Linked DNA regions of Pontibacter liquoris. Each later gene encodes a partner of the first gene's protein in a complex. Links are inferred from orthologs where the notes say so. Each region holds a gene or a part of one and is shown on either strand. Other genes may lie near its edges.

Region 1 (3,285 bases):
ATCGAAGAAGCTGTGTTACCAGCCTTCCCTTTATCCCCTTCCCTCTGAAGCGGGCTGCAAAGGTAAGAACCTTTTTTCAACTTGCAAGTGCTGGAAAGAAAAAAATCGAATACTTTTTTTTTGCTTTCCTTCTTTTCGGGTCACCTGCTGAAAGCCTGCACCGTGAATGTAAAAAAGCCTGCTGTCTTGCTGACCTGGTTAAGTGCGTTGCCGCTGCTTTTCCTAACCCCCTTTCCTGCTGAACGGGATGCAAAAGTACGAACCTTTTTCCCCTTTCCAAGCAGTAGATCAAGAAAAAAGACTCTGTCTTGCTAAACCTCTGAATTCCAGTCTTCTTATTTTCAGATACCCGGCTGGCATCTGCCTCCTTATTGCTTTACGCTAGAGGATAACAGCACATCGCGTTCTGTTAGTTCCGGCATTTCTTCTTTTTTCAGCTATTTTTTTCTAGTGCTTTCTTACTGCTCAAAACTGGGGTTTTATCTCCCCATTGCTGGTTTGCAAAGAGACAAACAGCTTCTCTGTTTGCAGAAGTTCCATCTGGTATAGTTACTCCTAAAAAAGACATGCCTACCGAAATCGCTTCGGCAGGCATGTCTCTTCTCTTTATACTATACTTTATACTATAGCTGCGTTATACAGCTTTCGGCCTTTTATATAATGGCACCGTGCTGCAAGGTTCGCCATACATCAGACTACTGGTTACCGGCAGCAGTTTGCGCATGATCTCTACATAGGCATAGGTTGGCACCGGAATACTGCCACAGCCTTTTACTACTACCTTGGCATCGCGGTATTCTTCGGGATCAATTTTCGAGATGGCTTCCTGCATGAGCGCCTGCTCCAGCGCCTCCAGGTCTCCGAATACATAGTAGTTAGCATACCCCTGCAGTTTTGTTGCCAGCAACATGTAGGCCCAGGTGGGCACAATGGCATCTACCGAGCAAAGTATAGCGACGTTCTTGCCCTCGTATACCGACCAGTCGTTTTCCTTTACAAAGGCTCTGAAATCCTTTTCGCGCAGAATCAGTCCCTGAAACAAGTTCTCTTTGATATCATATACCACCCGCTCTCCCGGATGCAGGAGCTCTTCGAGGTTTATCATAGTGAGCGCGCTTTGCGCTACTCTGTTTATTAGCTCTTCCATATTATTATACGTTAGCTGTGCTTTTGCCTGCACCTGTTATATAAACATCCTTCAGATAGAAGGGTTCATAATACGCAATATCTTCAAACTGCTGTTTGTCATACTTGGCCAGGGCTAGCTGCCCGATGGTTTTGGCCGATGGAAGTATGGCTTCTATAAATAAAGCATTCGGCTGCTCGCTAACCAAAGGCTTATACTTTGCCGCGCCGCTCCCGAAAAAGATGATGGGTTGTTGGGTTAATTTCTCCTGCAGTAAGTGCTCGTCCAGTATAACCGGTGTAACGGGCATTACCTCTTCCAACTCGTGAGTGAGCAGACAAGTATAAACTTCCATCCGGCGGGCATCCAGCATGGGGCAGAACAGGTACTGCTCCGGATTGGGCGTGGCTGCTATAACCTGGGCTGCCAGTCCATATAAGGTAGATACTTCCAGCAGCGGAATATCCAGCGAAAAGCAAAGGCCCTTTGCCGTGGAACTGCCAATGCGCAAACCGGTGTAAGAGCCCGGCCCGCCCGAAACAGCTACCGCACTTACATCGGCCAGTGTTAGTCCGCAGTTCTCTACCAACTGCGCTACCATCACCGTAATATGCGAGGAGTGTGATTTCTCGATCTGCAGCTCTGAGGCGCCCAGCAACTGTCCTTCTTTAAACAAAGCGACAGAGCACACGGTGGTAGATGTTTCGATAGCCAGAATAACCGCCATACATGGTTTAATTTAAATGAACTGCAAAGGTAGCGCACACAAGGCAAGCAGGCAACTCTGCGGCGCTCCGGCTATAACAAACGAGGGCGGTACCTTGTTAGCACCACCCTCGTCTTTTATACTTACTTGCCTTCTGCTTTATGCACCTTTAAATAAGAGGCGTAGCGTTGCGGGTCGTTGAGCACCTGGCGGGCAGCCAGAATATCGGGATCATCATCAAAGGTAGCTTCAATGTAGCCTTTCTGCAGGTAGTAGCGCGAGGCGATCTCTGCTTCCAGCACTTCCTTGATCTCGGGCTTAAAGCGGATCAGGTCGTTGGCTTTGTTATGCGATACCTTTTTCTTGATGTCTTCAATGTCGGCTTTGATGTCGTCGAAGTGCTTGCCTTCTTTGGCTTCTTTAGAAAGATCATCCAGCTCGCGCTCTATATCAGTAGTATAAGACAGATCTTTGCTGCCCAGATAGGTCATAAACTTCTGGTACTCGTCGTCTGGTAGTTTAAACTTGCTCGCGGGCGGAATGCTGGGGTGCTCCAGTTTATACTTGTTGGCGTAATCGAACAGGTAGCCTTTCAGCGCAATGGTGCGGGTAATTTCTGAATAGCTTGGCTCCTTTACTTCCACATCCGGGCTCACCCCTCCCCCATCGTACACTACGCGGCCGGCCGCTGTTTTAAACGCTACCCGTAGCGAGTCGGCAATTTTTCCGGCGCTGCCATCGGCGTTGCGGTGGGTATAATCGATGGCCTGTATGCAGCGGCCGCTGGGTATATAATATTTGGCAGTGGTTACTTTTAGCTGGGAGTTATAAGAGAGCGGGCGCGTGGCCTGCACCAGTCCTTTGCCAAACGTGCGCTCGCCTACCAGCACGGCGCGGTCATAGTCCTGCATTACGCCGGCCACGATCTCGGCAGCCGAGGCGCTATGGGAGCTGGTAAGTATAACCAGCGGAATGGTTTTATCCAGCGGCTCGTCCAGGGCAGTATAGGTCTTGTTCCACTCGGTTACTTTGCCTTTGGTGCTTACAATATCTTTGCCCCGGTCTATAAATATGTTCGAGATGTTCACCGCCTCGTGCAGCAAACCGCCCGGGTTGTCGCGCAAATCGAAGATGATCTTGGTAGCGCCTTGCTCTTTGAGCTTCTGCACAGCCATTTTCACTTCCTTGGAGGCATCCATGGTAAAGCCCGAAAGCTGGAAATACCCGATCTCCTTGTCGAGCATGCCATAGTATGGCACATTGTCCACGGTAATATTAGACCGCTTCAGTTCCACCGTCTTTGATTTGGTCTGGCCATAGCTGCGCACTTCGAGTTTCACCGGCGAGTTGGCCTGCCCTTTTAACAAGGCGCTTACCTCCTCAGTGCTTTTGTTGGTCACCGTCACGCCGTTTATTTTCAGGATCTCATCGCCAATAGCCAGGCCTGCCTTGT
Region 2 (3,275 bases), on another replicon or contig:
TCAATGCAAACCCAATTATCCTGACGGCTTACCACCTGGTAGCACTCCCCGAAAAGCATCTGGGTCACAATCTCAGCCCGATCTGAAGTTTCGGCGCGCATGGGCACCAGGCTCAGTAACGATATTCCGTATTCCACTATTTAGAATTTTGAATGATTAATTTTTGAATGAGTGAATATCTGATGTTGGCTAAAAAGGTAAGTAAACAAGGGATTAATTTTTAAAATTATTAACTCATTCACTCCATCACTCATTCAATATTATACTTAATACCCGCTTCGGTCCATCTCGCGTTTCACGTCCTTTTCCTTGATGTCCTGGCGTTTGTCGTAGAGCTTTTTGCCGCGGGCAAGGGCGATCTCTATTTTGGCAAAACCCCGGTCGTTTATAAAAACGCGGGTTGGGATGATGGTTACCCCCTGCTCTTCGGATTTATTCTCCAGTTTGCGGAGTTCATTCTTGTTGAGCAGCAGCTTGCGGGTGCGCAGGGGCTCGTGGTTGTAGTGCGTTCCTTCGGTGTAAGTGGCAATATGCAGGTTGTGCAGCCACAGCTCGCCATTCTGAAACAAACAATAGCCGTCCTGCATGTTCACCTTTCCCTCCCGGATGGACTTTATTTCCGTGCCTTTTAACAGGACACCAGCTGTATACTTGTCCAGGAACTGGTATTCGAAGGAAGCCTTGCGGTTTACGATGTTTACAAACTTCTGTATTCGGTCTTTCGCTTTCGCCATTTATACTTGCTTTGGAGCCAACACTTTGGCTAGTTTTTCTTTTTTCAAAATCTTCTGCCCCGTTTCCCCTTCAGCCACCAGACGGTCGCCTACAGTGGCGGTAAAGCTGCAGAGCACCTCATGCCCGTTATACTTCTGCAGAGTGGCTACAATGGTTATACTTTCGCCTTCAAAGGCCGGCGCCTTATGCCTGACAGACAATCTGGTACCTACCCCTTCTTCATCTTTTGCTTTCATATCCAGCACGAACAAACGACCGGCATACTCCGCTGCCTGCGCCAGTGAAAAGGTAGAACAAACAGCATGCACCAGGCCATCTTCGAACCGGGCAAAGTCTGCAGCAGTTACGTGCTTAACATACGTACGGGTGTCGCCGGGTTTTATTGGCATTGTGCGTTTATCGTTGTTCTTTGCTTGCATGTTGCGCTGCAAGCCAGATCATAAATCCGGAAGAGAAAAGCTTGTTAAAATAACCCCTTATACTTACAAGCTATACTTTCTAACTCTCTAACTCTCTAACTTTCCAACTCCCTCAAATTTTCATTCGCGGTTCGGGGCTCACATATTGCGAGGCAAAGTCTCCTTTCAAATACTGGTAGTGCGCGGCCATTGCAATCATAGCGGCATTGTCAGTGCAATACTCAAAAGCCGGGATATACACCTGCCAGTTATACTTGGGTGCATATGCCTGCAGCGCCTTTCGCAATCCTGAATTGGCCGACACTCCTCCTGCAATGGCCACATCCCGGACATTCAGATCCAGGGAGGCCTGCACCAGTTTCTTCAGCAGGGTTTTGATAAGCGTCTGCTGCACACTAGCGCAAATATCGGCGAGGTTCTCCTGCACAAAGGCCGGGTTTTCTTTCGTTTGTCTTTGCAGGAAGTATAAAACGGCTGTTTTGATACCGCTGAAAGAGAAATTGTAGTCGGGCATATTGCCCACTGGAAATTCGAAGGCATCGGGGTTGCCCTGCGCGGCCATCTTATCCAGCATCGGTCCGCCCGGGTATGGGAGTCCGAGCATTTTAGCTGTTTTATCAAAGGCCTCTCCTACAGCATCGTCTGTCGTCTGGCCAATGACCTCCATGGCGAGGTGGTCTTTTACCAGCACAATCTGGGTATGGCCACCGCTAACGGTCAAGCAAAGGAACGGGAAAGCAGGCCTGGGTTCCTCGATAAAATGGGCCAGAATATGCGCCTGCATGTGGTTTACCTCGATAAGCGGAATGTCAAGCCCCAGGGCAAAAGACTTAGCAAACGAGCAGCCTACCAGCAGGGCACCCAGCAGGCCAGGACCGCGCGTAAAAGCCACGGCATTTAGCTCTTTTTTTGCTACATTTGCCTTACGCAACGCCTCCGAAACCACCGGTATGATATTTTGCTGATGCGCCCGGGAGGCCAGCTCTGGTACCACGCCGCCATACTGTTCATGCACGGCCTGGGTGGCTATGATATTCGACAATACCTTTCCGCCGCGGATCACGGCAGCAGAGGTCTCGTCGCAGGAAGATTCTATCGCTAAAATTATAGGTTCGGTCATCTTTTGGAACAAGAACAGTCAGTAAATTATTTCAAAGTTATAGGAAAAGCGCTACTAAAAATAGTTTTGGGGCTCTTCCTATTGCTTTTACTGCTGTTTGCCACCGTTTTTGTGGCAATTCGGCTCCCCGCGGTGCAGACCAAAGTCTCGCAGGAGGCGGCAGCCTACCTTTCCAAAAAGCTGCAGCACCAGGTAACCATTGGGCGGGTGGACGTTGAATTCTTCAGCAAGGTGGTGTTGGAAAAAGTAAAAGTGCTGGACCGCCGCAGCAAGGAACTCTTCTACGTAGGCCGGGCCGAAGCCGATATCAGCGCCTTTACCATCCTGCACCCCAACAAACTAAGTATAGCCACGCTGGAGCTGCAACAGCCCCGCGCCAACCTAGTAAAGTATGCCGGCACCGATTCGCTAAACCTGAACACCTTCCTGCGCGCCCTGAGTAAACTGATGGTAAAGGATACCACCAAGGCCTCGCAGCCTTTCCAATTCACGATTGGCCAGGTGATCCTGCAGGACGGGCATTTTGCTTTTGACGATTTCAATAAGCCCCGTGCTGCGTATGGCATGGACTACTTCCACATGAACTTCGACCATATCTCTGGACGGTTTAATGAGTTTGTGCTGGAAGATACGCTCAAAGTAACGGTAACCGACCTGCGCACCGTGGAGACCCGCTCTAACACGCGCCTGCATAAACTGGATACCCGAATGACGTACGCGTCCACTTTTTGGGAATGGGATGCCCTGGACCTGCAACTGAACAAAAGCAATCTGCAGCATTTTGTCCGTTTCGACTATAACCGGTTCGGTAACTTTACTGCGTTTATGGACAGTGTGACCCTGACGGCAAACCTGCACGACTCCAAAGTATACTCCAAAGACATCGCCACTTTTGCTCCCCAATTAAAGGGGTATGATGAAAATCTGCTTGTAAATTCCGGTGAGTTCAAGGGCAAGGTAAAAGATTTTACGGCCCGGAACGTGGATGTGGAATACGGGCA

What was found.
Region 2: the proteins of tsaB (region 1) and tsaD are in contact, whole or in part, in a solved structure (PDB 4WQ4), measured with the Escherichia coli proteins. The link is inferred for Pontibacter liquoris from one-to-one orthologs.

The regions. Positions count from the first base shown.
Region 1 is NZ_JALEBG010000002.1:4-3,288, forward strand. The notes cover bases 3-2,965. They hold tsaB (tRNA (adenosine(37)-N6)-threonylcarbamoyltransferase complex dimerization subunit type 1 TsaB), read right to left. Parts: upstream 1,854-2,965; coding sequence 1,152-1,853; downstream 3-1,151. Other genes in these bases: LWL52_RS13370 (hypothetical protein), read right to left, coding at 434-595; LWL52_RS13375 (DUF2480 family protein), read right to left, coding at 635-1,147; LWL52_RS13385 (S41 family peptidase), read right to left, coding at 1,976-2,965. Outside these bases: more of LWL52_RS13385, read right to left, coding at 2,966-3,285. UniProt on the Escherichia coli protein: Required for the formation of a threonylcarbamoyl group on adenosine at position 37 (t(6)A37) in tRNAs that read codons beginning with adenine.
Region 2 is NZ_JALEBG010000001.1:1,703,594-1,706,868, reverse strand. The notes cover bases 271-3,223. They hold tsaD (tRNA (adenosine(37)-N6)-threonylcarbamoyltransferase complex transferase subunit TsaD), read right to left. Parts: upstream 2,275-3,223; coding sequence 1,267-2,274; downstream 271-1,266. Other genes in these bases: LWL52_RS20645 (translocation/assembly module TamB domain-containing protein), read left to right, coding at 2,278-3,223; LWL52_RS06995 (thioesterase family protein), read right to left, coding at 735-1,124; smpB (SsrA-binding protein SmpB), read right to left, coding at 271-734. Outside these bases: LWL52_RS07005 (C40 family peptidase), read right to left, coding at 1-137; more of smpB, read right to left, coding at 267-270; more of LWL52_RS20645, read left to right, coding at 3,224-3,275.